Linked DNA regions of Collimonas fungivorans Ter331. The protein of the gene in region 2 interacts with the protein of the main gene of each other region in a pairwise test. Links are inferred from orthologs where the notes say so. Each region holds a gene or a part of one and is shown on either strand. Other genes may lie near its edges. The genes, in order: CFU_RS06620 and CFU_RS09060.

Region 1 (15,457 bases), 570 kb from region 2 along the record:
GGCAGCCTGGCGCCGAGCGTGGCAGTCAACGTTGCGGGCGCTGGCGCCGGCCTGGATATTTCCGCCGGCGGCAACCAGACCATCGGTTCGCTGGCTGGCGTGACAGGCAGCACAGTCGCACTGGGCGCAAATATCTTAACCTTTGGCGACGCCACCAACCAGACCTTCGGCGGCGTCATCGGCGGCACCGGCGGCTTGGTCAAGCAAGGCACCGGCACCGAAACCCTGACCGGCGCCAATACCTTCACTGGCGGCGCCACGATCAACGCCGGTACGCTGGCTATCGGCGCAGGCGGCAGCCTGGCGCCGACCGTGGCGGTCAACGTTGCCGGCGCCGGCGCCGGCCTGGACATTTCCGCCGGCGGCAACCAGACCATCGGTTCGCTGGCCGGCGTAGCAGGCAGCACAGTCGCACTGGGCGCCAATACCTTGACCTTCGGCGACGCCACCAACCAGACCTTCGGCGGCGTCATCGGCGGCACCGGCGGCCTGGTCAAGCAGGGCACGGGCGCCGAGACACTGACCGGCGCCAATACCTACACCGGAGGCACGACCATCAACGCCGGTTCGCTGATACTTGGCAACAGCTCAGCGATCGGCACCGGCGCACTGACTGTCGGCGGCGCCGCAACCATCGACAACACCATTCCGCTGACGTTGAATAATGCGGTAGTCCTGAATGCCGGCCTGACCGTGGCGGGCAGCAACGACCTGACATTGAGCAACGTGGTGTCCGGAACCGGCAGCCTGACCAAGGATGGCGCTGCCAACCTGACCCTGGCCGGCGCCAATACCTATAGCGGCGGCACGGTCCTGAACAACGGCACGATCACCGTCGGCAATAATTCTGCGCTTGGCACCGGCAGCCTGGCTCTGAATGCCGGCCAGCTCGATGTGAACGGCTTCCAGATAACGGTGGCCGGCTTGAGCGGCAACGGTAATGTGACCCTAGGCGGCAACAGCGGTAGCGTGACGGTGAACGGCGGCGGCACGTACGGTGGCGTTATTTCGGGCGCCGGGACGGTGGCCAAGGGCGGCAGCGATACCTTGACGCTGACCGGCGCCAATACCTACACCGGCGGCACTACCATCAATGCCGGTACATTGCAGATCGGGAATGGCGGCACCACAGGAAGCATTGTAGGCAACGTGGTCGATAACGGCACACTGGCTTTCAATCGCTCCGACGATATCACTTATGGTGGCGTGATCAGCGGCACCGGCAGCGTGGTCAAGCTGGGCGCCGGGGTGTTGGATTTGAGCGGCGTCAGTACTTACAGCGGACCGACCGCGGTAAATGCAGGTACCCTGGCGGTAAGCGGTTCGATCGCCAATTCGACTGTCACCGTCAACAACGGCGGCACCATCCAGGGCCCCGGGACTATCGGCGGATTGCTGGTCAACAGCGGCGGGACGGCAGCGATTGCCGCCGCCGGCAAGCCTATCGGCAGCCTGACGGTGGCCGGCAACGCCGCCTTTACGCCTGGATCGTTTTATCAGGTGAAGGCGACGCCGCAGCAAAGCGACTTGATCAAGGTCGGCGGCAGCACCAGCTTGACTGGCGGAACGGTGCAAGTGATGGCGGCGATCGGCGACTACAAGCCGACCAACAACTATACGATCCTTACTGCTGCCGGCGGCGTCAACGGTACATTTTCAGGGGTGACGTCGAACCTGGTATTCCTGACGCCTAGCCTGAGCTACGACGCCAAGAACGTATTCCTGCAACTAGTGCGTAACAGTGTGTCGTTCCAGCAGGCGGCCACTACGCCGAACCAGCAAAGCGTGGCTAACGCTGTCACCATCCTCGGCGGCGGCAACACGATTTACGACACCATCACCTCGCTCGACCTGGCCTCGGCGCAAGCGGCGTTTGACAGTCTGTCCGGCGAGATTCAGGCCAGCGCGCGCAGCGTCATGCTGGAAGACAGCCGTTACATCAGGGATGCCGTCACGGCGCGCGCGCGCCAGGGGTCGGCCGCGCGTTCCGGGGTCTTGTCGGCGCTCTCGAGCGGCGGTGCAGCCAGCTGTACAGCGGATAGCGCAACCCAGCAGAACGATCCGTTGCGTGCCGATAACGCCTGCGCCGACGACCGCCGCAATGCGCGGGTGGTCTGGGGCCAGGTATATGGCGCCAAGAGCAACCTGGATGGCGAGAACGGCGTGGCCAACGTGAACCGCAGCACCGGCGGCTTCATTGTCGGGGTCGACACGCCGCTGAACGATACCTGGCGTGCAGGTGTCGCCGGCGGCATCGGCCACACATCGTTCGACACCAGCCGCTCCAACGGCTCCGGTTCCATCGACAGCTATCACCTGGCGCTATACGGCGACGCGCAGTTCGGCGCGCTTGGCGTGCGCCTGGGGACCGCATATACCTGGAACAAGCTGGACACCGACCGCAGCATCGTGTTCCCGGGTTTCTCCGACAGCACCAAGTCCAGCTACGATGCCCACACCACCCAGGTTTTCGGTGAGCTTGGCTACGCCATCGCGGCGGGCCGGGTAGCGCTGGAACCGTTCGCCGGCCTGGCGTATGTCAACCTGCATACCGACGGCTTCAGCGAAAACGGCGGCGCCGCTGCCCTGAGCGGCAAGAGCGACAGCCAGAACGTCACCTTCTCGACATTGGGCGTAAGGGCAGCAACCCTCCTGGGTGCTCCTGGCTCAGGCGTGACGGCCCGCGGCACGGTCGGCTGGCGCCACGCATTCGGTAGTGTGACGCCGACTGCGGACCTGGCGTTCAAGAGCAACGCCGCTGCCTCATTCGCGGTGACCGGCGTGCCGGTAGCGCGCGACGCCATGCTGGTGGAAGCCGGGATTGACGTCGGCATCGGCAAGAGCGCAACGCTGGGCCTGGGATATTCAGGACAGTTCGGCGACAAGGTAAGGGACAACGCCATCAAGGCAAACATCGCCTGGAAATTCTGATGGCGTGATTTTGATGTAGCTGAAAACAGCCCCTGCATTTGCGGCGTTATCTCGGGAAAAACCGCGATAGCCGCGTCTGCAGGGCGATCGTCTGCCGATTCCAAGGCCTGTCCGCCAGGCCTTCTCCTTGTCATTCCCGCGTCACATTCCCTCCTTACAATCAGCTTGCCATATTGGTAATTGCTGAAAAATCCGCCTTTGTATTCCATATCCCCGACCATTTTCTGACCAGACCATGACTTTCCCATTGCTCAATCGCGAACTCGGTGTGCTTGCCTTTAACGAGCGGGTCCTGGCGCAAGCCGAAGACCCCGCGGTCCCCTTGCTGGAACGGCTGCGCTTTGTCTGCATCACCAGCAGCAACCTGGATGAGTTTTCCGAGATCCGCATGTCTGGCTTGCAGGAGCAGATCAGGGTAGCGGTGGACGGCGTAACGCCGGACGGCATGTCGCTGCAGCACGCCTACAGCACCATCAGCGAGCGCGCCCAGAAACTGGTGGCGCGGCAGTATGCCTTGTTCAACGATGTATTGCTGCCGGCGCTGAATGCCGAGGGCATCGCTTTTTACCAGGAGTCGGAATGGAACGAGGAGCAGACTGCCTGGGCCCATGAATTTTTCAAGAGTGAGCTGTTGCCGGTGCTGACGCCGATCGGCCTGGATCCGGCCCATCCTTTTCCGCGGGTGCTCAACAAGAGCCTGAATTTCGCGGTCAAGCTGAGCGGCAAGGATGCCTTCGGCCGCGAAACCGAACTGGCTATCGTGCAGGCGCCGCGGGTGTTGCCGCGCCTGGTCCGGATGCCGGAGCATCTGTCGGCGCATGCATACGGCTTTGTGCTGCTGAGCAGTTTCATGCAGCGTTTTGTCGGCGAGCTGTTTCCAGGCTTGTCTATCGGCGGCTGTTATCAGTTCCGCGTGACGCGCAACAGCGACTTGTTTGTCGACGAGGATGAAGTCACCGACCTGCGGCTGGCGCTGCAAGGAGAGCTGCCGACGCGCCAGCTGGGCAATGCGGTGCGGCTGGAAGTGGCGGACGGCACGCCGGCTTCGCTGGTGCAGCGGCTGCTGAACCAGAACGGCCTGGCGCCCGGCGACTGCTACCGGGTCAACGGCGCGGTCAACCTGGTGCGCCTGATGCCTTTGCCGGACCTGGTCGACCGGCCTGACCTGAAATTCACGCCGCATAGCCCGGTGCTGCCGAAAGCCTTCGTCACCGGCGCTTCGGTGTTCGATATCATCGACCAGCAAGACGTGCTGCTGCACCACCCCTACGAAAGTTTCCAGCCGGTGCTGGAGCTGTTGCAGCAGGCGGCGATCGACCCCGATGTGCTGGCCATCAAGCAAACCATTTACCGCACCGGCAACGATTCGCCGCTGATGAGCGCGCTGATGCAGGCGGCCAAGAACGGCAAGGAAGTCACGGTGGTGCTGGAGCTGATGGCGCGCTTCGACGAAGAAACCAATATCGGCTGGGCAGCCAAGCTGGAAGCGGTCGGCGCCCATGTGGTGTACGGCGTGTTCGGCTACAAGACGCATGCCAAGATGCTGCTGATCGTGCGCCGCAAGCGCCACGCCAAACATACCAAGCTGAAGCGTTATGTGCATCTCGGCACCGGCAACTATCATCCGAAAACCGCGCGCCTGTACACCGACTTCGGCCTGATGACCAACGACGACAAGATTTGCGAAGACGTGCACCACGTGTTCCAGCAGCTGACCGGTTTCGGCAAGCAGGTGGCGCTCAAGCGCTTGTGGCAATCACCGTTCACCTTGCATGCGAATGTCTTGCTTGCGATCCAGAAAGAAGTCGACGCCGCCAAGGCTGGCAAGCAGGGCTACATCATCGCCAAGATGAATGCATTACTGGAGCCGACGGTGATTGAAGCCTTGTACCTGGCGTCCCAGGCCGGGGTCAAGATCCAGCTGCTGATCCGCGGCGTGTGCGCCTTGCAGCCCGGCGTGCCGGGTTTGTCGGAAAACATCAAGGTGCGGTCCGTGATCGGGCGCTTCCTTGAGCATCACCGGGTATTTTATTTTTACGCCGACGGCGAGGAACATGTGATGCTGTCGAGCGCCGACTGGATGGACCGCAATCTGTTCCGCCGTATCGAAACGGCGTTTCCGATCCTGGACGGCAAGCTCAAGCGGCGCGTGATCGAAGAGAGCTTGCTGGTGCATCTGCAGGACAATGCATCGGCCTGGGACATGGACAGCGACGGCAGCTACCACAGGGCCGATCCTGGCGAGGTCACGCCGCTGGTCAGCCAGATCGACCTGCTGTCGCGTTTTTAATTCGCGTTTTTAATGCGATTTGTGGGCCTGTCCCAGCTTGTCTTCCAGGCGGCTTTGCAAACGCTCGAAGCACAGGCTCAGGCACCAGTAGATCGCCGCGGCCGCCAGGTACAGGGGCAGCGGACGGAAGGTCACCGCGATGATTTCCTTGGTGGCCAGCATCAGTTCCGTGACCGTGATGACCGACACCAGCGAGGTATCCTTGATCAGGCTGATCAGGGTATTGCTCATCGACGGCACGGCGATCCGGATCGCCTGCGGAATCACGATGTGGCGCAGCGTTTGCCAGTAGTTCAGGCCGATGCTGTAGCTGGCGGCCCATTGTCCCGTATGCACGCCGAGAATGGCGCCGCGCAGGCTTTCCGACAGATAGGCGCCGGCATTCAGGCTGAGCGCCAGGATGCCCGCGGTGAGCGGTGAAAAACTGATGCCTATGCTGGGCAGGCCGTAATAAATCACGAAGATCTGCACCAGCAGCGGCGTGCCGCGCATCAGGCTGACATACACGCTGGCCGGCCAGCGCGCCAGGCGCGAAGGCAGGATGCGCGCAATCGCCAAGGGAAAACCGAGCAGCAGTCCGCCCAGCATCGACGCCACCGCAAACACCAGGGTGTAGCCTACGCCGCGCAGCAAAGTCGGCGCCGCCTGCTGCAGCAAATCCAGTAATTCCATAAGGTCTCTGTTAAATCCGGACTTCCCAGGTTAAAAAAACATCCCCGCGGCGGGCGGGGATGGTGGGTGAGTCAGAAGTGTAGCGCAGAAATTACCAATGCGTTATCAATGCGCTCTCATTGCGCCGATGGCGCTTTGCTAACATCGAAACCGAACCACTTGAAGGACACTTGCTTGAAACTGCCGTCTTTCAGGATTTCGTCGAGCGCTTTGTTCAGCGCTGCCTCGAATTTCGGATTGCCTTTCTGGAAAGGGATGCCGATCTTGTCGATGTCGCCAAAGGTGGCGCCGGCTTTCAGCGGCAGGTTGGAGCTCTTCAGCAGATAGCCGACCAGCAGGCGGTCGTTCAAGGCTGCATCGATGCGGCCGCTGGCGAGGTCGGCCAGGTATTCAGGCGAACCGGGATAGGTTTTGACATCGATGCCCGCAACCGCCTTGGCTTTTTGCTCAAAGTTGGTGCCCTGGCCCAGGCCGAGCTTGTAGCCCTTCAGCGATTCCAGAGTAGGGAAGCTGCGCTTCTCGTCTTTGCGGACAATCAGCTGCGCGGTCGACAAGGTGTATGGCTGCGAAAAATCGAAGGCTTTCTGGCGCGCTTCGGTAATCCCGACCTGGTTCAGGATGACGTCGTATTTGCCGGCGCCGAGGCCCGCCAGGATGCCGCTCCACTCGGTGGTGGTGAATTCCGGCTTGACCCCAAGCTTGGCCGCCAGCAGTTTGGCGACGTCGACTTCAAAGCCGGTCAGCTCGCCGCTTTTCGGGTCCTTGAAATTGAACGGGGGATAGTTGCCTTCCATCGCTACTTTCAGGGTGCCGCGGGTTTTGACGGTATCCAGCAGGTCTGCTGCGAACGCATTGAGCGTGACTCCGGCGATCAGTACCGCTGCTGCAATCTTGCTCAGTTTGGACAGTGTGGTGGCCATTTTTTTCCTTTTTGGTTGGTGGGCATCGGCTGACGGTTATGTTAAGCGTTTTCCCCTGCAAATGTGAAATGACCGTTTCGCCACTCCATATGCACTTATTGTCTTTGCATTTAAGGAAAATATCAGCTATCGCCGATTTAGTGTAGTGCTTCGCAAATAATGAAACTTCATAAACGGCGTCTTTTCGCGCCATGCGTCGTTGCAAATCCTCGCGATAGGCCCACTATCGCTCCGGTTTGCGCCTAGCCTGACACGAAAATACACCATTTCTGAAGCTCCATTATTTACGAAACACTACACTAGCAATTTATGACGCGCCGTTTTTCTTGCGCTGAGCCAGATCGCTAGTCAACGCAGCGAATTGCTGATACAGCCCGGCGGCCTGCGGTTGCCATTCCTGGACCGCCTGATATTGCCTGGCGACAGTAGCCATGTCGCCGCGCGCAATGGGGCCGGTAAGGGCGGCGGCGGGGCCGAGACGGAAGGCGTTGGCCGCGCTTTCCGACAGCAATGGCTCGATCAGCTTCAAGGCGAGCTCGGGTGCTATTCCGGCCGCAACGTAAGCCTGTTGCGCGATGTCGATCAGCGTCACCTGGTAGTTGGAAGCGAAGACCGCCGCAGCGTGGTACAGGGTTTTTTGCTCGCGATGGATACTCACCAGCTGCGCGCCGATGGCGTTGAACGCCGGGCCGAGGACGGCGAGGGCGGCGGCATCGCCTTCGCTGCCGCACCAGGTGCCGGCGAAATGCTCGGCGACCTGTTGCGGCACGGCGAAACTGCGGATCGGGTGGATGCTGGCGACAGCGGCGCCGCGTTCGGACGCAGCTGCCAGTTCGAGCGACGACAGGGCGCCGCTGCAATGGAACACGATGCTGCCTGGCTGCAGTTTGCCGGCGGCGGCGAGGGCGTTGCAGCAGGCGGCGATCTGGTCGTCGCCGGCTGCGATCAGGTAGACGTCGGCGTTGCGCAGGCCGGCGCAGGAAGCCGCTGCGCTGCCGGCGCCGATGAAGGCGCTGGCTTCTTGCGCGCTGGCGCTCGAGCGGTTCAGGATGTCGAGCAGGGTAAACGTCCGGCTGTCGTGCCACAGCCGGCCCAGGGTGCGGCCAAGCTTGCCGCAGCCGATGATGCTCAGGGTAGGCGCGTTTGCGCCTAGTTGCCCAGTTGCTCCAGCGCTTCCTGCTGTTCCAGCCATTCCGCCTCCAGTTGCGTCAGTTCCTTGGCATAAAACGCCTGATCGGCGAGCAGCGCCGCCAATTCCTTTTTCTTGTCTTTATCGTAGATTTCCGGATCGGCCAGGCGCGTATCGACAGTATGCTTCTGCGCGCCGCGTTTGGCGATCTGTTCGTCCAGGCGCTTGATGCGCGCTTCGATAGGCTTCTTCTGCGTTGCCAGCTTTTGCCTGGCTTCCGCTTCCGCGCGTTTCTGTTCGCGGCGGTCGGCGTTGTCGACTGCAGCAGCTGCCGCCGGCGCCACCGCGCTGGCGATGGTGGCCTTGCTGCCGGCTTTCGGCAGCGCGTTAGCAGTAGTCCCGGCGGTCGCGCCGTTCTTGGCCGCCAGCTTGGTCTTGAACAGCCAGTCCTTGTAATCGTCGAGGTCGCCGTCGAACGGTGCTACCTTGCCGTCGGCAACGATGATGAACTGGTCGGTGGTGGCGCGCAACAGATGGCGATCATGGGATACCAGCACCAGCGTGCCCTCGAACTGCGCCAGCGCCATGGTCAGCGCTTCGCGGGTTTCCAGGTCCAGATGGTTGGTCGGTTCATCCAGCAGCAGCAGGTTGGGACGTTGCCAGACGATCAGGGCCAGCGCCAGGCGCGCTTTTTCGCCGCCGGAAAACGGTGCGATCGAGCTGGTCACCATGGTGCCGTTGAAATTGAAGCTGCCGAGGAAGTTGCGCAGTTCCTGTTCGCGCACGGTCGGTGCGATCTTGCCCATGTGCCACAGCGGCGATTCGTCATGGCGCAGCATTTCTACCTGGTGCTGGGCAAAATAGCCGATCGACAGGCCTTTGCCGAACTGGGCGTCGCCGCGCAGCGGCTTAAGTTCTTCCGCGATGGTTTTGATGAAAGTCGATTTGCCGGCGCCGTTGACGCCCAGCAGGCCGATGCGCTGGCCGATCTGCAGCGAGAAGTTGATGCCGGAGACGATCACCTTTTCGGTGACATCGTGGCTGGTCTCGCTTTCGGTGCGGTAGCCGGCGCTCACATCTTCCATCACCAGCAGCGGGTTAGGCGCGCTCAGCGGTACGCGGAATTCGAAAGAGAATTCGGCTGCTGCGCGCAATGGCGCCAGTTCTTCCATCTTGGCCAGCGCCTTCATCCGGCTCTGCGCCTGGCGGGCCTTGCTGGCCTGAGCCTTGAAGCGGTTGATGAACGATTCCAGATGGGCGCGCTGGCGCATCTGTTTTTCCAGGGTGCCGGCAGCCAGTTCCAGCTGCGCGGAACGCTGGCGTTCGAACGAGGAATAGTTGCCGGAGTAGCGCTTCAGCTTGCGTTCGTCGATATGCACGATGACATTCACCACGCCGTCCAGGAAATCGCGGTCATGGGAGATGATGATCAGGGTGCCGGGATAGCGCTTGAGCCAGTCTTCCAGCCAGATGATGGCGTCCAGGTCCAAGTGGTTGGTCGGTTCATCGAGCAGCAGCAGGTCGGATGGGCACATCAGCGCCTGCGCCAGGTTCAGGCGCATGCGCCAGCCGCCGGAGAAGCTGGCTACCGGCTGGTCCATTTGCGCCAGCGAGAAACCGAGGCCGGTCAGCAACTGTTCGGCGCGCGAACGCACCGTGTAGGCGTCGGCATCGGCCAGGGCGCTGTACAGCTCGCCGATCAGGATGCCGTTGGAGGTGCTTTCCGGTTCGCTTTCCAGGAACGCCAGTTCTTCTTCCAGCCGGCGCAGGGTGACGTCGCCGTCGATAGCGTATTCAATCGCCGGGCGGTCCAGTGCCGGGGTTTCCTGGGCGACGTAGGCCATGCGCCATTTCGACGGGAAATCGATCTCGCCCTGGTCGGCATGCAGTTCCCCGCGCAACAGCCCGAACAGGCTGGACTTGCCGGCGCCGTTGGCGCCGATCAGGCCGATCTTGTCGCCCGGGTTGAGGGTGACCTCGACATTGTCGAGCAATGGCTTGATGCCGCGCATCAGGGAAACTTGTAAAAAACGTATCATATTTACTATCTGCTAAGTGTCTGCTAAATATCTGCTAAATATCGTGCTCAATGAATGGCCATGCATGTCTCTGAAACGACATGCAGGTTGCGATGATCTTGCTTGCTGCTTATTTACTGTGGGCTCCGGGCTCGCGCGGGCTAGGGCAACTGGTCTGCCGTCAGCAGGAACACCATGTCGTCGCCGGCGCTGGTCGAGACCCAGGTCATTTCCAGGTCGGGGAATGCCGCTTCGGCGAAAGCGCGCTCGTTGCCGATTTCGACCACCAGCACGCCGTCCGGGGTCAGGCGCTGCTTGGCGCCGGCGACAATCTTGCGCACCAGGTCCATGCCGTCGTCGCCGCCGGCGAGGGCGATTTGCGGTTCGCGCAGGTATTCCGGCGGCAGCTTGCCCATCGAACCCGAATTGACATACGGCGGGTTGGTGACGATCAGGTCGTATTTCTTGGCCGGCACCTTGCTGTACAGGTCGGATTCGATCAGCGTGATGCGGTCCTGCAGTTCATAGTCGTCGACGTTGCGGCGCGCCACGGCCAGCGCATCGGCCGAGATATCCGCGGTATCGACGTGCGCCTGCGGGAAAGCGTCCGCCAGCATGATAGGCAGGCAGCCGGAGCCGGTGCACAGTTCCAGGATGTTGCTGACCGCCTCCGGGTCTTGCAGCCAAGGCGAGAAATGGTCCGGAATCAGTTCGGCGATGAAGGAGCGCGGCACGATCACGCGCTGGTCGACGTAGAAGCGGTAATCGCCCAGCCAGGCTTCGTTGGTGATGTAGGCGGCGGGAATGCGGTCGACGCTGCGCTTTTCGATGACTTGCAGCACGGCGTCGACTTCATGGCGCAGCAGGTGCGCATCGAAAAACGGCTCGATTTTATCCAGCGGCAGCTTCAGCGTATGCAAGATCAGGTAAGCCGCCTCGTCCAGCGCGTTGCTGCTGCCGTGGCCGAAGAACAGGCCGGCGGTGTTGAAGCGGGTCACGGCATAGCGCAGCAGGTCGCGGATGGTGGTAAAGGATTGTGGTGTCATGGCACGGATAATAAAAGTAAGGCTGGTAATGCAGCGGCTTGGACTGGCGTAGATAGCGCTTTGCAAATGTCAGGCGGATTCTAACGGAAATGCCCGGCCGAAAGGGCGCAGCCGGCTGAATAAGCCCGGTATTGGCGCGGTATTGCCGTTATTTCGGCGCTATGTTGTCAGGATTCGATCAAGACAGCATTATATCTGAGTGCGTGCAGGGCATTCCGGACATGCTCGCCGGCTTCGGTGCGCAATGCCTGCGGATCGGCTATGCGCTGGCCGTCCTTATCCTTGAATTCGAGCATTTTCTGCTGTTCTTGCTGCAGGATGAAGTCGACCAGCTGGGCCTGGGTATGGCTGCCGTCAAGTTTGGGCAGCAGCAGTTTCTGGATGATATTCAGGGGAATCCGCTGGTGCCACAGGCTGGTCGGCATGAATTCCGGGTCCAGCGCGATGTCGGCGCGGGCCGCGGCCAGGGCAAGCGGCTTTTCCGCCACGCTGTACGCGGCATCCAGCGCTTGCACCCGGTAATCGACGGCGCCGCGGATGATCAGTATCTCCATCAGTTTGACCACCGTGTCCGTATCGACTGCGGCGCTACCGTCATCCTGTTCGCGTCCCAGGCGCTGGCGGACGGCGGCGACGATCTCTGCCACGCGCATGGTGGCAGGGAAACGTTCGCCCAGCACTTGCAGGGCGACTTTGTTGACCGTTCCGGTGATCTGCAGCTGCTGCTCGCCGAGCTTGATCGACTGCCCGGCGTCGTCATGGGTGATTGCGGCGGCGCCGCTATCGACGACGCAGGCGTAATGCAGCTGGACCAGCCGGGCCGGATCCAGCTGGTACCTGATCTGGCCTTGCTGCTCGGCATGCACCAGTAGGGTGTGGCGGAACTGGCGGTTGCGCAGGAAATCCATATATTGTTCCAGCACTACCTGGTCGTTGCCGCATTCGCGCAGCAGCGGTTCGGAAATGTTGCTGCCCAGGTTGCCGACAAACATGGATTGCGTTTCGGCATCCGCCAGGTAACCGAGCTTGTGTTCGCGCGCACGCGCCATGAATTCGCTCAGGTAGCAGGGCGAGTTGTACGGCTCCAGGTATTCGTGCAGCAGGTAATAATCGTCGAACTGGCCGTTGAGCACAGTGGCATGTTGTTCCAGCACCTGGTTGAGCACGCTGCCTTTGCCGGACATTTCATGCATGAAATTGAACATGCCGCGTGCATGCGCAAGCTTGTCGGCGGGATTTTCATATTTGTTGCCGCGAAACAGCATGGCTTCGCGCACCACTTCCTTGAACTTCCAGCCCGGGTAGGTGTTGTAGCTGATGATGGCGACGCCGTCGGCCACCAGGTTTGCAGCGCAGACGCGCAAGATGGCGTCTTGCACCTGCGGCGGCACCCAGCTGTAGACGCCGTGGCAAATGATGTAGTCGAACTGGCCGAACGCCGGGCCGATGTCGGTGATGCTCATGTGATGCAGGTCGATGTTCGGCAGTCCAAGGGCGGCGATGCGGCGTTGCCCGGCCTTGATCTGTACTTGGGACAGGTCGACCCCGACATAGCGCCCGCCGGGATTTTGCTGGGCATGCGGAATCAGGTTGCCGCCGGAGGCGCAACCCAGCTCCAGCACGCGCGCATTGCCGGTGCCGGGCGGTTTCAGGTTGAACAGGGTTGCTACCGCCGCCAGGTGTTCCGGCGCGGTGGCCTTGAAAGGATGAGAGGTGTATGGCGTCGCATCGTATGCTTGTTCGACGATGTCTTTTTTGGTATCGGCCATAGCCACCTTTCTGTGAATCAATGCTGATGGGTGAGCGGCAGCCCTTAAGTCGAAGCAGGCGGCAGCAGGTTTTCCAGCGTGCGGCGGTAGATGTTTTTCAGGGGATCGATAAACTGCACTTCAACATGTTCGTCGATCTTGTGGATGCTGGCGTTGGGCGGCCCGAATTCGATTACTTGCGGACAGATCTGCGCAATGAAACGTCCGTCCGAAGTGCCGCCGGTAGTGGACAGCTCGGTGTTGATGCCGGTTTCGACCTTGATGGCGGCGGCGATGGCATCGCTCAGCGTGCCGCGCGGCGTCAGGAACGGCCGGCCGCCTACGGTCCAGGCCAGGGTGTATTCCAGGCCATGTTTATCGAGGATGGCGTGCACGCGCTGCTGCAAACCTTCGACGCTGCTGGCGGTGGAAAAGCGGAAGTTGAAATCGATGACGACTTCGCCGGGAATTACATTGGAAGCGCCGGTGCCGCCGTGGATGTTCGACATCTGCCAGGAAGTCGGCAGGTAATATTCATTGGCCTTATCCCATTTTTCGGCAGCCAGTTCCGCCAGCGCCGGCGCCGCTAGGTGGATAGGGTTTTTCGCCAGTTGCGGATAGGCGATATGGCCCTGTATGCCTTTCACCGTGAGCTTGCCGGACATGGTGCCGCGGCGGCCGTTCTTGATCATGTCGCCCAGCGTCGAACTGGAGGTCGGTTCGCCGACGATGCAGTAATCAAGCTGCTCGCCGCGCGCCTTGAGTTTTTCGCAGACCACCACGGTGCCGTCGGTAGCCGGGCCTTCTTCATCGCTGGTGATCAGGAAAGCGATGGAGCCGGCATGGTCCGGGCGGGCCAGCGTGAATTCTTCCACCGCCACCACCATCGCTGCAATCGAGGTCTTCATGTCTGCCGCGCCGCGGCCGTACAGCTTGCCGTCGCGATGGCTGGGCAGGAAGGGATCGGACTGCCATTGTTCGCGCGGGCCGGTCGGCACCACGTCGGTGTGGCCGGCAAACACCAGCAGCGGCCGTGTCGTGCCTTTGCGTGCCCACAGGTTGGTGACGTCGCCCGACTGCATGGTTTCGCAGGCAAAACCGAGCGGCGCCAGCAGTTCGATCAGGAGCGCCTGGCAGCCTTTGTCTTGCGGCGTCACGGACGACAAGGCAATCAGTTGTTCGGCCAGCGCCAGGGTTTTGCTATCGTTGCTCATTGTGGTCGTATTGGACATTTCTATCGTGTGGCGTTTTGTGCAGGCTTATTGGCCGAATTATTGGCTGAATATCTCTTGGTACAGCGCATCCGAAAAGCCGACATAGGCTTGCTTGCCGGTGAACAGCACCGGCCGCTTGATGACGGACGGCAGTTCCAGCATCAGGGGAGTGGCGCTGATGCCGTCGGTGATGCCGTTGCGGCGCTGTTCCGGCAAGCCGCGCCAGGTAGTGCCCTTGCGGTTGACCAGCGTATCCCAGGGAATGTCCTTGAGCCACGTGGTGATCAGCTCGGCGCTGACGCCGTCTTTCTTGAAATTGTGGAAGGTGTATGCGATCTCTTGGTCTTCAAGCCAGGTGCGGGCTTTCTTGACTGTGTCGCAATTGGGAATACCATAAAGTGTAATTGCCATAGATTGAATGCGGTGTGATGCGGATGTTTACAGGTCCAGCGTGAATTCGGTGAAGGTCGCACCTTCGACGCGTTCTGGTTCCGGCAGCGTCGGCACTGAATTCTTCTTGGAGCTCGGCGTGTGGTTGTTGATCAGCCAGTATAGGTTGCTCGGCGAATCGGCATGCGCCAGCGCTTCGTCCTGGGTGATGACGCCGTCGTCGATCAGTTGCATCAGCGCTTGTTCGAAGGTTTGCGAACCGGGCGCCAGGCTCTTCTCCATCGCTTCCTTGATCTGGCTGATGTTGTCTTCTTCGATCAGTTCGGAAACGTGGCGGGTGTTGAGCATGATTTCCACCGCCGGCGTGCGTTCGCCGCTAACGGTGGTGACCAGCCGCTGCGAGACGATCGCAGCCAGGGTCGACGCCAGGTCTTCCAGCAGCGCCGGCCGGTTCTCCAGCGGATAAAAGCTGATGATGCGGTTCAGCGCGCGGTAGGTATTGTTGGCATGCAGCGTCGATACTACCAGGTGGCCCGACTGGGCATAGGCCATGGCGGCCGACATGGTTTCCTTGTCGCGGATCTCGCCGATCAGGATGCAGTCCGGCGCCTGCCGCAAGGCATTCTTCAGGGCGCCGCCGAGATCGGTGGTGTCGCTGCCGATTTCGCGCTGGTTGACGATGGAACGATGATTGTGGAACAGGAATTCGATAGGATCTTCCAGGGTCAGGATATGGCCTGCCTGGGTCTTGTTGCGATAGTCCAGCATCGAGGCGATGGTGGTCGACTTGCCGGAACCGGTGGCGCCGACCACCAGCAGCAGGCCGCGCTTGCGGCCTATCAGCTCGGTCAGGGCAGGCGGCAGGCGCAGTTCTTCGAAAGCCGGGATTTCATACGGAATATAGCGGATCACGGCCGAGATGCTGCCGCGCTGGCGGAATGCCGACAGCCGGAAGCTGCCGACGCCGGGCACCGGCAAACCGAGATTGAGCTCATTGTTGCGCTCCAGTTCCTGCAAGCGCTCGGCAGACAGCACTTCCTGCAACAGCATCTGGATAGTATTGTCATCCATCGCCTGCTGGTTGACCGGGACCATCTGG
Region 2 (15,891 bases):
TCTGCGCCGCTTCGGCCGGCTGCGCGGCATCGTGCACTTCCAGCGCCTTGTCGCGCTCGTCGGCGCGGTCCTTGCGCAGGAAAGCATTGGCGACGATGTCTACCGGACGGATGGTCTTCATGGCCTGGCGCCGCTGTTCCTTGGCGATGTCGAGGCAATGGTTGACGAAGAATTTCTGGTAGCAGGCGCGCCGCTGTTCGAGGTCGCGCGCTTCGACTTCCGCCTTGGCGTCGGCGACATCGGTCAGCGCCTTGTTCGCGGTTTCCACCGAAGTCAGGGTTTCCAGCGGGTAGCGCGCGCTCAGCTCGGCGGCCGGCTGGTCTACCGGCTTCAGCGCGGCGTCCGCGGCTTGCGCGCCGGCGGACAGCGCCAGCAGCAGCGCAGCCGTACCCAGCAAGAGCGGGCGCCGCTGCACTGCTGGCGATGGTGACGAAGGGGCCAGGATCAAAGAGGCAAATTCCACGTAAACCTATCCATTTCTATACGTTATTTTCAAACAGCGGCCTTACTTACACAACTTGTTACCCGACTCATACAATAGAGTCGGCCTCGGAACGCCGTTCGCTATCCATATACTCGCGCGACTGCATCTCCATGATACGCGACACGGTGCGATGGAACTCGTTGGCCAGCATGCCCTGCATGTACAACTGGTCCGGCGCCACCGCGGCCGACATGATCAGCTTGATCTTGTGATCATAGAACACATCGATCAGCCAGGTAAACCGGCGCGCCTCGGACGACATCGCCGCCGACATCTGCGGGATACCGGACAATATCACCGTATGGAAGCGGCTGGCAATTTCGAGATAGTCGTTTTGCGAGCGCGGACCGCCGCACAAGGTGTTGAAATCGAACCAGATCACCCCGCCGGCGCGGCGCAAGGCCTTTATTTTACGCGCTTCGATGTCGACTATCGGATCTTCGTCGGCAGTCTCGGCAACGCCGGCAAAGGCGCGGCGCAAGGCGCGGTCGGTATCGGCATTGAGCGGCGCATGATAACTCTCGACCTGCTCCAGGGCGCGCTTGCGGTAATCGATGCCGGCGTCGATGTTCATCACGTCCAGATTGTCTTGCAACAGCTTGATGGTGGGCAGCATGCGGTCGCGGTGCAAGCCGTCCGGATACAGCGTGCTCGGCTCGTAGTTGGAGGTCATCACGAACGATACGCCGTTGTCGAACAAGGCCTTCAGCAGGTTGTAGAGAATCATGGCGTCGGCGATGTCGGACACATGGAATTCGTCGAAACAGATCAGCCGGTATTTCCTGGCGACCCGCTTCGCCACTTCATCGAGCGGATCGGCGACGCCCTTGAGCTCGTCCAGCTGGCGATGCACCGCGCGCATGAATTCGTGGAAATGCAGGCGCGTCTTGCGCACCACCGGCACTACCGAATAAAAGCTGTCCATCAGGAACGACTTGCCGCGCCCCACCCCGCCCCACATGTACACGCCGCGCGGCACATCCGGCCGCAGGATCAGGCGCTTGAAGGAATTGGAACGCTGCGCCTTGTACTCGACCCATTCATCGTAAGCCTGCTGCAGGCGGTCGACCGCGCGCCGTTGCGCATCGTCCGCCTGGAAACCCCGCTGCGTCAGCGCCTGTTCGTAAAACTCTGAGACGTTCATTGTGTTTTCAATTCTTGATGAAAAGCCAGAACCGGCTTGCCGGCGTCACGGCTTGGCAAAAAACCAACCATGCTTTTTGATTAAGCCGCTGAAAATAAAAATGGGCGAGCTTTCGCTCACCCACATCAAACCAGGCAGTACATCCAGCAACTATGACCGTCCCATCTCTACCTGTACCCGGCTAGGATAGGCTTTCTCCTTGCCGCCGAAACTGAGCGGCAGGTTCGCCCCCAATCCAAGGCCGACCGCGCCTATGCCGCCGCTGCCGCCGGTGGCGCCGATGCCGATGCTTGGAGAATTGAGCCCCGGAGGAGCGCGGTACACCACTTCCGAGGTGCGATAGCCGGGCTTGTTGCAAACCACATGCAGGTCGCCGTCGGCTTCAACGATCAGGACATTGCCGGGCGTGACCACATTCCAGCGGCTGCTGTCGGTTTTCACCACGCAGCGCGCGCCGGAAAGCTGCTGGCTGTCGGATGTCGCCTCGATCTGCACGCGGCCGTTATCCGACGCTGTAGTCGCGCAGCCGGACAATGCAAGGCCTAACGACAGAATCAACGGTGATAACGAATCGCGCATATGCTTTTCTCCCTTAGAAATTCAGGGACCGTTTGTCGACTGCCAGCGCCGCTTCCTTGGTCGCTTCCGACAAGGACGGGTGCGCGTGGCAGATACGGGCGATGTCTTCCGCAGATGCACGGAATTCCATCGCCACCACGGCTTCTGAAATCAGTTCTGACGCCATTGGTCCAACAATGTGAACACCCAGGATTTCGTCGGTCTTGGCATCCGCCAGGAACTTCACCATGCCTGAGGTATCACCCAAGGCACGCGCCCGTCCGTTCGCCAGGAACGGGAAGGTGCCTGCCTTGTATGCTACTCCATCTGCCTTCAGCTGTTGTTCCGTCTTGCCGACCCAGGCGATTTCCGGCGAAGTGTAGATCACCCATGGAATTGTATTGAAATTCACGTGACCGTGCTGGCCGGCAATACGTTCGGCAACCGCCACGCCTTCTTCCTCAGCCTTGTGCGCCAGCATCGGGCCGCGCACCACGTCGCCCACCGCCCAGACGTTCGGCAGGTTGGTCTTGCAGTCGCCGTCGACGGCGATGAAACCGCGCTCGTCCAGCTGCAGGCCGACGCCTTCGGCGTTCAGGCCAATGGTGTTGGGAATACGGCCGATCGACACGATCAGCTTGTCGTACACCGCTTTTTGCGCCGCGCCGGCGGCGTCGACATATTCAACAGTGACATCATTCTTGCCGGCCGTAATGGCGCCGATCTTGACGCCCAGGCTGACCTTCAAGCCTTGCTTGGTGAATAGCTTGCTGGCTTCCTTGGCGATCTGCTCGTCCACTGCGCCGAGGAAAGTCGGCAACGCTTCCAGAACGCTCACATCCGAACCGAGGCGACGCCAGACGCTGCCCATTTCGAGGCCGATGACACCGGCGCCGATAACACCCAGTTTAGCCGGAACCGCGTCAATTGCCAGTGCGCCGGTATTCGACAGGATCAGTTTTTCGTCAAACGGGGTGCCTGGCAAGGCGCGCGGATTGGAGCCGGTAGCCAGGATGATGTGCTTGGCGGTAATGGTTTCTTCGGCGGCGCCGGCGACCTTGATTTCGTAAGCGCTGGCATCGCCCTTGACGAAAGAACCGCGGCCATGGAAAAAGGTGACCTTGTTCTTCTTGAACAGGTACAGGATGCCTTCGTTGTTCTGCTTGACGACGCTATCCTTGCGCGCCAGCATCTGTCCCAGGTTCAGTCCCAGGCCTTTGACTTCGATGCCGTGGTCGGCGAACGCATGGCCGGCGTGTTCGTAGTGTTCGGACGATTGCAGCAATGCCTTGGATGGAATGCAGCCGACGTTGGTGCAGGTGCCGCCCGGCGCAGGGCCGTTCTTGGCATTTTTCCATTCATCGATACAGGCGGTATTGAAACCCAGTTGCGCGGCGCGAATTGCTGCAATATAACCGCCGGGACCGCCACCGATCACGACGACATCAAATTGTTTGCTCATTTCCATCTTTCGAATTATTGCCTTGCCAACTCATTGCCACCTGCCGCCAATTCGGGCAGCCGGCCCGCAGTAATCACAGTCACAAGGCGCTCATCATTTACTTAGCCGCCTAAACGACGCGCCCTGCTCCATTTTTCCCTAGGAAACAATAGAGTCAGGGCGCTCTCGCCTGGCGAGGTTTGAGACTTACAGGTCCAGCAACAGACGGGCCGGATCTTCCAGCGCTTCTTTCATCGCTACCAGGGCCAGCACCGCTTCACGACCATCGATGATACGGTGATCATAAGACATTGCCAGGTAGTTCATCGGACGGATCACGATCTGGCCGTTTTCAACCACCGCGCGGTCCTTGGTCGCATGCACGCCCAGGATTGCCGACTGCGGCGGGTTGATGATCGGCGTCGACAGCATGGAACCGAAAGTGCCGCCGTTCGAGATCGAGAAAGTACCGCCGGTCAGGTCGTCCAGCGTCAGCTTGCCGTCCTTGGCCTTGGCGCCGAATTCGCCGATTTTCTTTTCGATGTCGGCGATCGACATCTGGTCGGCATCGCGCAATACCGGCACTACCAGGCCGCGTGGTGAACCGACTGCGATGCCGATGTCGAAATAACCGTGGTAGACGATGTCGTTGCCATCCACCGAGGCATTGACGATCGGGTATTTCTTCAGCGCCGCAACCGCAGCCTTGACGAAGAACGACATGAAACCCAGCTTGACGCCGTGTTCTTTTTCGAACTTGTCCTTGTACTTGGTGCGCAGGTCCATCACCGGCTGCATGTTGACTTCATTGAATGTCGTCAGGATGGCGTTGGTCGATTGCGACTGCACCAGGCGCTCGGCGATCCGTGCGCGCAGGCGGCTCATCGGCACGCGCTCTTCCGGACGGTCGTCCAGGTTGGCCTTGGTCGGCGCTGCGACTTGCTGCAGAGCCGGCTTGGCTGGAGCGGCTGCCAGCGGCGCCGGCGCGGCCGGCTTGTTGGCGATGGCGCCCAGGGCGTCGCCCTTGGTGACACGGCCGTCCTTGCCGCTGCCGTCGACTTGCGCCGCCGACAGGTTGTTTTCCGCCAGCAGTTTTGCCGCGGCAGGCATGGCGATGCCGGCGGCCGATTTCGATTGCAGTTCAGGCGCGGCGACTGGCGTCGGCGCGTTGCCGCTTTGCGGCACCGGCACGGCTGCCACTTCCATCGGGCTGACCTTGGCCGACGCATCGGTATCGATCACGGCGATGATTTCATCCGCCACCACGGTGCTGCCGTCGCCCTTGATCAGCTGGACGATCACGCCGTCCGCCGGCGCCGGCAGTTCGAGCACCACTTTATCTGTTTCGATATCGATCAGGTTCTCGTCGCGCTTGACAGCATCGCCGATTTTTTTATGCCATGTCAACAGGGTCGCTTCAGCAACCGATTCCGACAGCTGCGGAACTTTTACTTCTAGAAGAGCCATTTAATTCTCCGATTCATGTGTATTGCGGGACAGAGTTTAAGAGCCGCCGTAGCGCGGCGAATTACTCTGTCCCCAACTAATTAGATAAGACGCCGATTATTTCGTCAGAACAAAGCCTTTGAGCTTGGAAAATGCCGTATCCAGCAACGCTTTTTGCTGCGCATAGTGCTTGTCGTAGTAACCGACCGCTGGCGATGCGCTGGCTGGACGGCCTGCATAGGCAAGCTTCTGGCCTTCGTCCAGGTTTTCAAAAATGTTGTGCTGGATCTGCAGCCATGCGCCCTGGTTCTGCGGCTCATCCTGGGTCCATACCAGCTCGTTGAAGTTAGGGAACTGCTTCAACTCGGCAGCAAACGCCTTGTGCGGGAATGGATACAGTTGCTCCAGGCGGATAATTGCAACGTCGGTCTGGCCGCGTTCCTTGCGGGCGTTGACCAGGTCGTAATACACCTTGCCGGAGCAGGCGATGACGCGCTTGACCTTTTTAGGATCGATCTTGTCGTCGACTTCGCCGATCACGGTCTGGAAGCTGCCCTTGGTGAAGTCGGACAACGGCGAACCGGCATCCTTGTTACGCAACAGCGATTTCGGCGTCATGATCACCAGCGGCTTGCGGAACAGGCGGATCATCTGGCGGCGCAGCAGATGGAAAATCTGCGCTGCGGTAGTCGGCTGCACCACTTGCATGTTGTTGTCTGCGCACAGTTGCAGGTAACGTTCCAGGCGGGCCGACGAGTGTTCCGGGCCCTGGCCTTCGTAACCGTGCGGCAGCATCATGACCAGGCCGGAAGCACGGCCCCATTTCACTTCGCCGGAGCTGATGAACTGGTCGATCACGACTTGCGCGCCGTTGGCGAAGTCGCCGAACTGGGCTTCCCAGATGGTCAGCGTGTTTGGCTCTGCGGTGGAATAACCGTATTCGAAACCAAGCACCGCTTCTTCCGACAAGACCGAGTCGATCACCTTGAACGGCGCTTGCTGGTCGGAGACGTTTTGCAGCGGAATATAGCTGCCGGCATCCCAACGCTCACGGTTCTGGTCATGCAGCACCGCGTGGCGATGGACGAAAGTGCCGCGGCCGGCGTCCTGGCCGGTCAGGCGGATCGCATAACCCGACGATACCAGCGACGCGTAGGCCAGGTGCTCGCCCATGCCCCAGTCGAGGTTGAGCTCGCCGCGGCCCATGGCGGCGCGGTCGTTCAGCACCTTTTCGACCAGCGCGTGGACCTTGAAGTTTTCCGGCACGGTAGTGATGCGTGCGGCCAGGCGCTTCAGTTCAGTCACCGGCACCGAAGTGTCGGCGGCGTCGGTCCACTTGCGGTTCAGGAACGGCAGCCAGTCGACTGCGTATTTGCTCTTGAAGTTGGTGATGACCGGATCGATGGTGTGCTTGCCGGCATCCATCGCATCGCGGAAGGCCTTGACCATGGCGTCGCCATCGTCAGTGCCGATCGTGCCTTGCGCCACCAGCTTGTCCGCGTACAGCTTGCGGGTGCCTGGATGCTGGCCGATCTTCTTGTACATCAGCGGCTGGGTCAGCGCCGGCGTGTCTTGCTCGTTGTGGCCCAGTTTGCGGAAGCAGATGATATCGACCACGATATCTTTCTTGAATTCGATGCGGTAGTCGAGCGCGATCTGGGTCGCGTACACCACCGCTTCAGGATCGTCGCCGTTGACGTGCAGCACCGGCGCTTCGATCATCTTGACCACGTCCGAGCAGTACAGGGTGGAACGCGAATCGCGCGGATCGGAAGTGGTGAAGCCGATCTGGTTGTTGATCACGATATGCACCGTGCCGCCTGTACCGTAGCCGCGGGTCTGCGCCAGGTTCAGGGTTTCCATCACCACGCCTTGGCCGGCGAATGCAGCGTCGCCGTGCACCAGGATCGGCAGCACTTGCGAACCGTCGGCGTCGCCGCGGCGTTCCATACGGGCCTTGACCGAACCTTCGACCACCGGATTGACGATTTCCAGGTGCGACGGGTTGAACGCCAGCGACAGATGCACCGGGCCGCCCGGGCTGGTGATGTCGGACGAGAAACCCTGGTGGTACTTGACGTCGCCGGCCGGCAGGTCGTCGGCGTGCTTGCCTTCGAATTCGGCGAACAGTTCCTGCGGCATCTTGCCCAGGGTGTTGACCAGCACGTTCAGGCGGCCGCGGTGGGCCATGCCGATGACGATTTCCTGGATGCCCTTTTCGCCGGCGCGCTGGATGGTTTCATCCAGCGACACGATGAAGCTTTCGCCGCCTTCCAGCGAGAAACGCTTCTGGCCGACATAACGGGTATGCAGGTAGCGTTCCAGGCCTTCGGCCGCGGTCAGGCGGTCGAGGATGTGCTTTTTCTTCTCGGCGGTGAACACCGGCGCCGAACGGGTCGACTCCAGGCGCTCTTGCATCCAGCGCTTTTCGGTCGGGTCGCTGATGTACATGTATTCGGTGCCGATGGAACGGCAGTACGTGTCGCGCAGCGAATTCAGCAGGTCGCGCAGCGTAGCGGTTTCGGTACCGAAGTAGGTGTTGCTGATGTTGAACACGATGTCCATGTCGGCATCGGTGAAACCGTAGAAACTTGGTTCCAGTTCAGGCAGTACGGCGCGTTCCTGGCGTTGCAGCGGGTCCAGGTTGGCCCAGCGTGAGCCGAGGTAACGGTAGGCAGCAATCAATTGCGTTGCGGCAACGCGTTTGCGGCCCATTTCAGCGTCGGCCGAAGCGGAGATGGTGCGGATAGGACCGTGTTTGGCGCGCTCGGCGAACGAGGCGATGACGGAAGCGTGGCCTACGTCAGGCTTGTCGGAGCCGTCGACGGCGGGTACGTGCTGCATGGCGTCGAAATAAGCACGCCAGTTGTCGGCAACTGAACCGGGATTGTCGAGGTAAGACTCGTACAGCTCTTCAATGTACGGTGCATTACCTCCGAAGAGATAAGAATTAGAGCGGTATTGTTGCATCATCTTGCTCACCTTTCTTCGCGTTTCGCGAGATTAGCGGGTTAACATAACCTTCCGCGACACGGCCTGACCGGTTAGCGGATTGCACATCAAGTTGTGGGGAAGGGCTCTATTGCTATGTGTTCTTTGCTACAACTGCTTTTTTCTAAATTCGGGTGCTGCCTGCCCTTCAAAACACGTTCACCACATGTTTTTGCTACCGTTTTTCACTGCTTCTGGCCGCATAACACAGCACAGAACAAGAGCATAGCATAACCTGCATAAATGCAAACAGCGAATCCTCGGATTCGCTGTTTTTGTGTTGCTATTACCTGCTCATGCCCGGCTTAGCCGCGCTTTTCGATCGGCGGCACGTCGCGGGTCTTGGAACCGACGAACAGCTGGCGCGGACGGCCGATTTTCTGCTCTGGATCGGAAATCATTTCATTCCATTGCGCGATCCAGCCTACGGTGCGCGCCATGGCGAAGATACCGGTGAACAGCGAAGTCGGGATGCCCAGCGCCGACTGCACGATGCCGGAGTAGAAGTCGACGTTCGGATAGAGCTTGCGGGAAACGAAGTATTCGTCTTCCAGCGCGACTTTTTCCAGCGCCATCGCCAGCTTGAACAATGGGTCGTCGTGCAGGCCCAGTTCGTTCAGCACTTCGTAGCAGGTTTCACGCATCAGCTTGGCGCGCGGGTCGAAATTCTTGTAGACGCGGTGACCGAAGCCCATCAGCTTGACGCCGGAGTTCTTGTCCTTCACTTGGGCGATGAACTCAGGGATCTTGTCGACCGTGCCGATTTCCTTCAGCATGTTGAGCGCTGCTTCGTTGGCGCCGCCGTGGGCAGGGCCCCACAGGCAGGCGATGCCGGCGGCGATACAGGCGAACGGATTGGCGCCGCTGGAACCGGCCAGGCGCACGGTCGAAGTCGACGCGTTCTGCTCGTGGTCGGCGTGCAGGGTCAGGATGCGGTCCAGAGCGCGCACCAGCACGTCGTTGACCTTGTACTCTTCGCATGGCGTCGAGAACATCATGTGCATGAAGTTGGCGCTGTACGACAGTTCGTTGCGCGGGTAGACGAACGGCTGGCCGACGTTGTACTTGTACGCCATGGCGACCAGGGTCGGCAGTTTGGCGATCAGGCGGATAGCCGATACTTCGCGGTGGCGCGGGTCGGTGATGTCCAGCGAGTCATGGTAGAACGACGACAAGGCGCCGACGGTGCCGACCAGCACGGCCATCGGATGTGCGTCGCGGCGGAAACCGCGGAAGAAGAATTGCATTTGCTCGTGCACCATGGTGTGCTGGGTCACGGTAGCGTCGAATTTTTCCTTTTCGGCCGCGGTAGGCAGTTCGCCGTTCAGCAGCAGGTAGCAGGTTTCCAGGAAGTCGCAATTGACTGCCAGCTGCTCGATCGGGTAGCCGCGATACAGCAGTTCGCCCTTGTCGCCGTCGATGTAGGTGATCGACGAATTGCAGGCCGCGGTCGACATGAAACCCGGATCGTAAGTGAATTTGCCGGTAGCGCCGTACAGCTTGCGGATATCGATGACTTCAGGGCCGACGGTACCCTTGTAAATAGGAAATTCTACGGATGGACTGCCATCGGAAAACGATAGCGTGGCTTTTGTATCAGCGGTGGTCATGGCTCTTCCCTCAATCAAAAGGTGACTCTAAATCAAAAAAACAAAAGACGCGCCTGCAAGCTGGCCAACCTCTTCCGCGGCCGTCGCCGCCAGCGAAGATATAGTCTTAGGCAGTGCGTATTCTGGCTAACAGGGCATGCACTTGCGGCAAATCCAGCAAGCCGTCCGGTTCTTTACGGACCAGCAGCAAATCCATTAGTTCATTGTCGGACAGGTCCATCAAACGCGAAAAAGCGTCGACATCGTCGTCCGTCATGCTGGCTTCGTTTGCATCCAGGAAACGAGTGAGTATCAGGTCGTTTTCAAGCAGTCCGCGGCGCGCACGCCAGCGCAGGCGGGCTCGGTTGGCAGGATCGGCTTGATGGATGATGGACATGGAAACCACTTATTCTATTTGATATCGCCATTCGGCGCTTTCGACGAACAGTTCTAAAACTGCTGCAACTGCCAGGGCGGGAAACTCGGGAGTCTCGCCGCCCTGCTTACTCGCTTTTATACCGCGCGGCGAACCATCAGCTCTTTGATCTTGCCGATCGCTGCATTAGGGTTCAGGCCCTTCGGACAGACGTCGACGCAGTTCATGATCGAACGGCAGCGGAACAGGCGATACGGATCTTCCAGGTTGTCCAGGCGCGCGCCGGTGGCTTCGTCGCGGCTGTCGGCGATGAAGCGGTAGGCTTGCAGCAGGCCGGCCGGGCCGACGAACTTGTCCGGATTCCACCAGAACGACGGGCAGGAAGTCGAACAGCATGCGCACAGGATGCACTCGTACAGGCCATCGAGCTCTTCGCGCTGTTCCGGCGTTTGCAGGCGTTCTTTTTCCGGCGGGATGTTGTCGTTGATCAGGAACGGCTTGATCGACTCGTACTGCTTGAAGAACTGCGTCATGTCGACGATCAGGTCGCGGATCACCGGCAAGCCTGGCAGCGGCTTGAGGACGATAGGCTCGGTCAGCTCGTTGAGGTTGGTGGTGCAGGCCAGGCCGTTCTTGCCGTTGATGTTCATGGCGTCGGAACCGCACACGCCTTCGCGGCAGGAGCGTCGCAGCGCCAGCGAATCGTCGACGTCGGCCTTGATGCGCTGCAGAGCATCCAGCAGCATCTTGTCGGTCGGCAGCAGCTCCACTGTCAGGTCCTGCATGTAAGGCTTGGCGTCCTTATCGGGATCGTAACGGTAGATTTTGAATTTCAAAGTACGTGATGACATGGCTATACCTTTTTATTAATTGCGCGGCAGGGTTATCGAGCACCGCCCTGCCGCGGCAAATCAGAATGTGCGTGGCTTTGGCTTGAACGTATCAACTGTCAGCGGTTTGGTGATCACTGGCTTGTAGTCGAGACGATTACCTTCGGAGTACCACAAGGTATGCTTCATCCAGTTTTCGTCATCACGCTTTTCATAATCGCGATGCGCATGTGCGCCGCGCGATTCTTTACGAGCTGCAGCCGAGGTAATGGTGGCCTTGGCGGTTTCGATCAGGTTGTCCAGTTCCAGCGCTTCGACACGTGCGGTGTTGAAGACCTTGGACTTGTCCTTGAACGATACATGCTTGCGCCGCTCGTCCAGCACCATGATTTCCTTGTAGCCTTGCTGCAGCAGCTCGTCGGTACGGAACACGCCGCAATAGTGCTGCATGGTCTTGCGGATATCGCCGGCCACGTCTTGCACGCGCTCGGAACCGGTGCTGGTTTCCAGCTTGGCCAGACGCGCCAGGGCGACGTCGGCCGCATCTGCCGGCAAGGCCTTGTTGCTGCGCTCCTTGAGCTTGCTGTCGACGATGTGGTTACCGGCCGCACGGCCGAACACCACCAGGTCCAACAGCGAGTTGGTGCCGAGGCGGTTGGCGCCGTGCACCGAGACGCAGGCGCATTCGCCGATCGCGTACAAGCCGTTGACCACTGCGTTCGGGATGCCGTTCTTCGGCACCACAACTTGGCCATAGACGTTGGTAGGAATACCGCCCATTTGATAATGGATGGTAGGCACGACCGGGATCGGCTCTTTCAGAGCGTCAACGTTAGCGAACTTGTGGCCGATTTCCAGGATCGAAGGCAGGCGCTTCATGATGGTTTCGGCGCCGATGTGGCGCAGGTCCAGCATCACGTGATCCTTGTGCGGACCGCAGCCGCGGCCTTCCTTGATTTCCTGGTCCATCGAACGCGATACGAAGTCGCGCGGGGCCAGATCCTTCAAGGTCGGCGCATAGCGTTCCATGAAACGTTCGCCGTTGGCGTTGATCAGGATACCGCCCTCGCCGCGCACGCCTTCGGTGATCAGCACGCCCGCGCCGGCCACGCCGGTCGGGTGGAACTGCCAGAATTCCATGTCTTCCAGCGGCAAACCTGCGCGCGCCGCCATGCCCATGCCGTCGCCGGTATTGATGAAGGCATTGGTCGAAGCCGCCCAGATGCGCCCTGCACCGCCGGTTGCCATGACCGTGGTCTTGGCTTCCAGGATCATGACTTCGCCGGTTTCCATTTCCAGCGCCACGACGCCGATGACATCGCCTTCAGCATCGCGCACCAGGTCGATCGCCATCCACTCGACGAAGAAGTGGGTCTTGGCGCGCACGTTGCGCTGATACAGCGTATGCAGCAGCGCATGGCCGGTACGGTCGGCAGCGGCGCAGGCGCGCGCTACCGGCTTTTCGCCGAAGTTGGCCGAGTGGCCGCCGAACGGACGCTGGTAAATGGTGCCGTCGGCGTTACGGTCGAACGGCATGCCGAAGTGCTCCAGCTCATACACGGCCTTTGGTGCTTCACGGCACATGAACTCGATTGCATCCTGGTCGCCCAGGTAATCGGAGCCCTTGACGGTGTCAAACATGTGCCAGTACCAGCTGTCCTCGGACATGTTGCCCAGCGAAGCGCCGATGCCGCCCTGCGCCGCCACGGTGTGCGAACGGGTAGGAAACACTTTCGACAATACTGCAACGTTCAAACCAGCTTCCGCCAACTGCAGCGAAGCACGCATACCGGAACCACCGGCCCCAACGATTACCGCATCAAAGCGGCGTGTAGGAATTGTGGATTTGATTGCTGACACGATTACACTCTCCACAAAATCTGCGCCGCCCATCCGGCACAACCGACCAACCACAGGATTGTGGCAACTTGCAAGACCAGGCGCACGGCAACCGGCTTGACATAATCCATCCAGACATCACGCACGCCGATCCAGGCGTGGAAAAACAGCGCCATCAGCGTCACGAATGTCGCGAGCTTGAACCACTGATGCGAAAACAGCCCAGCCCAGCCGTCATAGCTGAAGTTGCTGGCTGTGAGGAAAGAAACCAGGAGGATGACGGTGTAGACCGCCATGACCACTGCTGTAACGCGCTGCGCCAGCCAGTCGCGCAAACCGTAATGGGCCCCTACTACCAGGCGCTTAGGACCGATATTCGCGCCAATATTGTTGTCAGCCATCAGAATGCTCCGAACAGTTTCAATGCAACGATCAGCGCCAGCGGCACGCTGACGATCAGGACACCGGCAGCCGATTTGCGCGCGCTATCCTTGGTCAGGCCGATGTGGTTATCCATGACGAGGTGGCGGATGCCGGCGCAGAAGTGGTGCAGGTAAGCCCAGGACAGGGCCAGGATGACAAGCTTTACGAACCAGTTCGACGTAAAGCCTTTGAAGTATTCGAAAGAACTTTCAGATACCAGGCTTTTATCCAGCAAGAACAAGATAAAAGGCAAGAGCAAAAACATCAACAAGCCACTAATGCGATGCAAAATCGAAATAATGCCTGCCAGCGGCAAGCGGTAACCGACAATTTGAGTAATGTTTATATTACGAAACTGTGGCCGATTGGGTTTCGCGGCTTCGGACATAACAGGGTTCTCCTCAGTTTAAAAATTTGCGACTAAAGCGCAATCCCGCAATTTTCGCCGATTTTTGTGCAGCACACCAATAGTTATTATTCAATACTGCAAATAATCACCGGCGCCATCCTGGTGCTTTGCCATTTTGCCACCAGTCGTCGGCATCGACCGGGAGCTGGCGCGTCACTCTTACTCAGCTCAGCTCGCTCAGTTCAGCTCGTTCTGGTAGTGATGACGATTGGTCACATACAAGCCGCGCCGCACTTCTACCGGCTTATCGCCATAGGTGAAAGAGACGCGCTCCACGCACAACAAAGGCGACGATTTTTCCACCGCCAGCAACTGCGCCGCATCGGCGTCGGCGCTGGCGGCGCGGATCTGCTCGGTGGCACGGATCATGCGCGTGCCGAATTCGGTTTCAAACAGGCCGTACATCGGCCCCTTGTATTCCACCAGGCGCTCCAGCGTCAGGGCCTTGAACAGCGCGCCCGGCAGCCACAGCTCTTCGAGTATGGTCGGCACGCCGTCGAACGCCATGACGCGCTTGACATACACCGCCGAGTCGCCCGATTTCATGCCCAGCAGGCGCGCAATTTCCGCCGGCGCGCGCAGGCGCTTCAGTTCGATGACTTTTTTATCGGTAACTTGCGGCTGGTCGCTGTCCGGCATCAGGCGCAGGAAGCGGAACTGCGAACGCGCTTCGTGATGGGTGGCGACAAACGTGCCCTTGCCCTGGCGCCGGACCAGCAGGTTTTCCGCGGCCAGCTCGTCGATCGCCTTGCGCACCGTGCCCTGGCTGACCTTGAAACGGTTGCCGAGCTCGACTTCGCTAGGGATCAGTTCGCCCGGCTTCCATTCGCCGGATTGCAGGCGCTGCATGATCAGCGCCTTGATTTGCTGGTAGAGGGGACTGAAGGTCGGGGACGATGCCGAGGGAGATGCAGGAACAGCAGCGCTCTGGCCGGCGGGGTCACTGCTCACATTGGACGGGATGGAACTCATAAGCTCAGATTTCACCATAAAACACCCATTGTCGTCCAGCAAAAAATGCGCAATGATATGTCTTATATAAGACATAAGATATTGATTGACATACCATGTTGCCAAGCCTAAACTCGCGGGCATAAGCACTAATTGACGGCTGGCGCCGCGCTCAGATCGCGTTTCATGCAAGAGATGCAAGCCGTGAATTCCGGCTCCCGCTCAAAGCGAAACAAACTGACGCACACGGCTTTCGCCGGTATCATTAGAGGCTGCGCAGCATCGCTACGATAGATATATTACGCAAACGTACCAACAGACATCGCTTTTCTACCACCTCTCTGGAGATTCAACATGGCTAAGTCCCCTCTGCGCGTTGCCGTTACCGGCGCCGCTGGTCAAATCGGTTATTCCCTCCTGTTCCGCATCGCCAACGGCGACCTGCTCGGCAAAGATCAACCAGTCATTTTGCAACTGCTGGAAATCCCTGACGAAAAAGCACAAAAAGCGCTCAAGGGTGTGATCATGGAAGTCGACGATTGCGCCTTCCCGCTGCTGGCCGGCATCACTGCCCACAGCGATCCGCTGACTGCATTCAAGGATGTCGACGTCGCCCTGCTGGTCGGCGCCCGTCCGCGCGGCCCAGGCATGGAACGCAAAGACCTGCTGGAAGCCAACGCCCAGATCTTCACGGTGCAAGGCAAGGCGCTGGACGCTGTCGCTTCGCGCAATGTCAAGGTGCTGGTGGTCGGCAATCCAGCCAACACCAATGCTTACATCGCCATGAAATCGGCGCCTAACCTGCCGGCCAAGAACTTCACCGCGATGCTGCGCCTGGACCACAACCGCGCCCTGTCGCAAGTCGCGGCCAAGATCGGCAAGCCGGTCGCCAGCATCGAAAAACTGTTCGTCTGGGGCAACCACTCGCCAACCATGTACGCCGACTATCGCTACGCGACAGCCGACGGCGCATCGGTCAAGGACCTGATCAACGACCAGGTCTGGAACAAGGACGTGTTCCTGCCGACCGTCGGCAAGCGCGGTGCCGCCATCATCGAAGCGCGCGGCCTGTCGTCGGCTGCTTCGGCCGCCAACGCTGCCATCGACCACGTGCGTGACTGGGTGCTCGGCACCAACGGCAAGTGGACCACCATGGGCGTGCCGTCGGACGGTTCCTACGGCATTCCTGAAGGCACCATGTTCGGTTTCCCTGTCACCACTGAAAACGGCGAATACAAAATCGTCCAGGGCCTGGAAATCGACGCCTTCTCGCAAGAGCGCATCAACATCACGCTGAAAGAACTGCAAGAAGAGCGTGACGGCGTGAAACACCTGGTCGGCTAATCCCCTCAGGCACGTACACCCGCAGCACCTGCATGGCAACACAGCCATTGCCATGCAGCGCTTGAA

Evidence for each region.
Region 1: the proteins of CFU_RS09060 (region 2) and CFU_RS06620 interact in binary tests that used the Escherichia coli proteins (3 or more experiments, as listed by UniProt). The link is inferred for Collimonas fungivorans Ter331 from one-to-one orthologs.

What each region holds. Positions count from the first base shown.
Region 1 is NC_015856.1:1,495,916-1,511,372, forward strand. Bases 7,473-10,447 are described here. They hold CFU_RS06620 (ATP-binding cassette domain-containing protein), read right to left. Parts: upstream 9,982-10,447; coding sequence 7,963-9,981; downstream 7,473-7,962. Other genes in these bases: CFU_RS06615 (Rossmann-like and DUF2520 domain-containing protein), read right to left, coding at 7,473-8,005; prmB (50S ribosomal protein L3 N(5)-glutamine methyltransferase), read right to left, coding at 10,122-10,447. Outside these bases: CFU_RS06595 (autotransporter-associated beta strand repeat-containing protein), read left to right, coding at 1-2,931; ppk1 (polyphosphate kinase 1), read left to right, coding at 3,167-5,221; CFU_RS06605 (amino acid ABC transporter permease), read right to left, coding at 5,231-5,893; CFU_RS06610 (transporter substrate-binding domain-containing protein), read right to left, coding at 6,010-6,813; more of CFU_RS06615, read right to left, coding at 7,121-7,472; more of prmB, read right to left, coding at 10,448-11,006; CFU_RS06630 (methyltransferase regulatory domain-containing protein), read right to left, coding at 11,174-12,775; dapE (succinyl-diaminopimelate desuccinylase), read right to left, coding at 12,820-13,968; CFU_RS06640 (ArsC family reductase), read right to left, coding at 14,026-14,379; CFU_RS06645 (PilT/PilU family type 4a pilus ATPase), read right to left, coding at 14,407-15,457. UniProt on the Escherichia coli protein: Genetic data indicate it may be involved in ribosome assembly or function.
Region 2 is NC_015856.1:2,062,340-2,078,230, reverse strand. What follows is about bases 4,991-8,399. They hold CFU_RS09060 (2-oxoglutarate dehydrogenase E1 component), read right to left. Parts: upstream 8,047-8,399; coding sequence 5,191-8,046; downstream 4,991-5,190. Other genes in these bases: gltA (citrate synthase), read right to left, coding at 8,370-8,399; odhB (2-oxoglutarate dehydrogenase complex dihydrolipoyllysine-residue succinyltransferase), read right to left, coding at 4,991-5,094. Also shown: CFU_RS09085 (hypothetical protein), read right to left, coding at 1-463; cell division protein ZapE, read right to left, coding at 531-1,628; CFU_RS09075 (hypothetical protein), read right to left, coding at 1,779-2,207; lpdA (dihydrolipoyl dehydrogenase), read right to left, coding at 2,221-3,648; more of odhB, read right to left, coding at 3,835-4,990; more of gltA, read right to left, coding at 8,400-9,674; CFU_RS09050 (succinate dehydrogenase assembly factor 2), read right to left, coding at 9,781-10,050; CFU_RS09045 (succinate dehydrogenase iron-sulfur subunit), read right to left, coding at 10,167-10,880; sdhA (succinate dehydrogenase flavoprotein subunit), read right to left, coding at 10,941-12,719; sdhD (succinate dehydrogenase, hydrophobic membrane anchor protein), read right to left, coding at 12,722-13,099; sdhC (succinate dehydrogenase, cytochrome b556 subunit), read right to left, coding at 13,099-13,509; CFU_RS09025 (GntR family transcriptional regulator), read right to left, coding at 13,708-14,502; CFU_RS09020 (malate dehydrogenase), read left to right, coding at 14,836-15,825. UniProt on the Escherichia coli protein: E1 component of the 2-oxoglutarate dehydrogenase (OGDH) complex which catalyzes the decarboxylation of 2-oxoglutarate, the first step in the conversion of 2-oxoglutarate to succinyl-CoA and CO(2).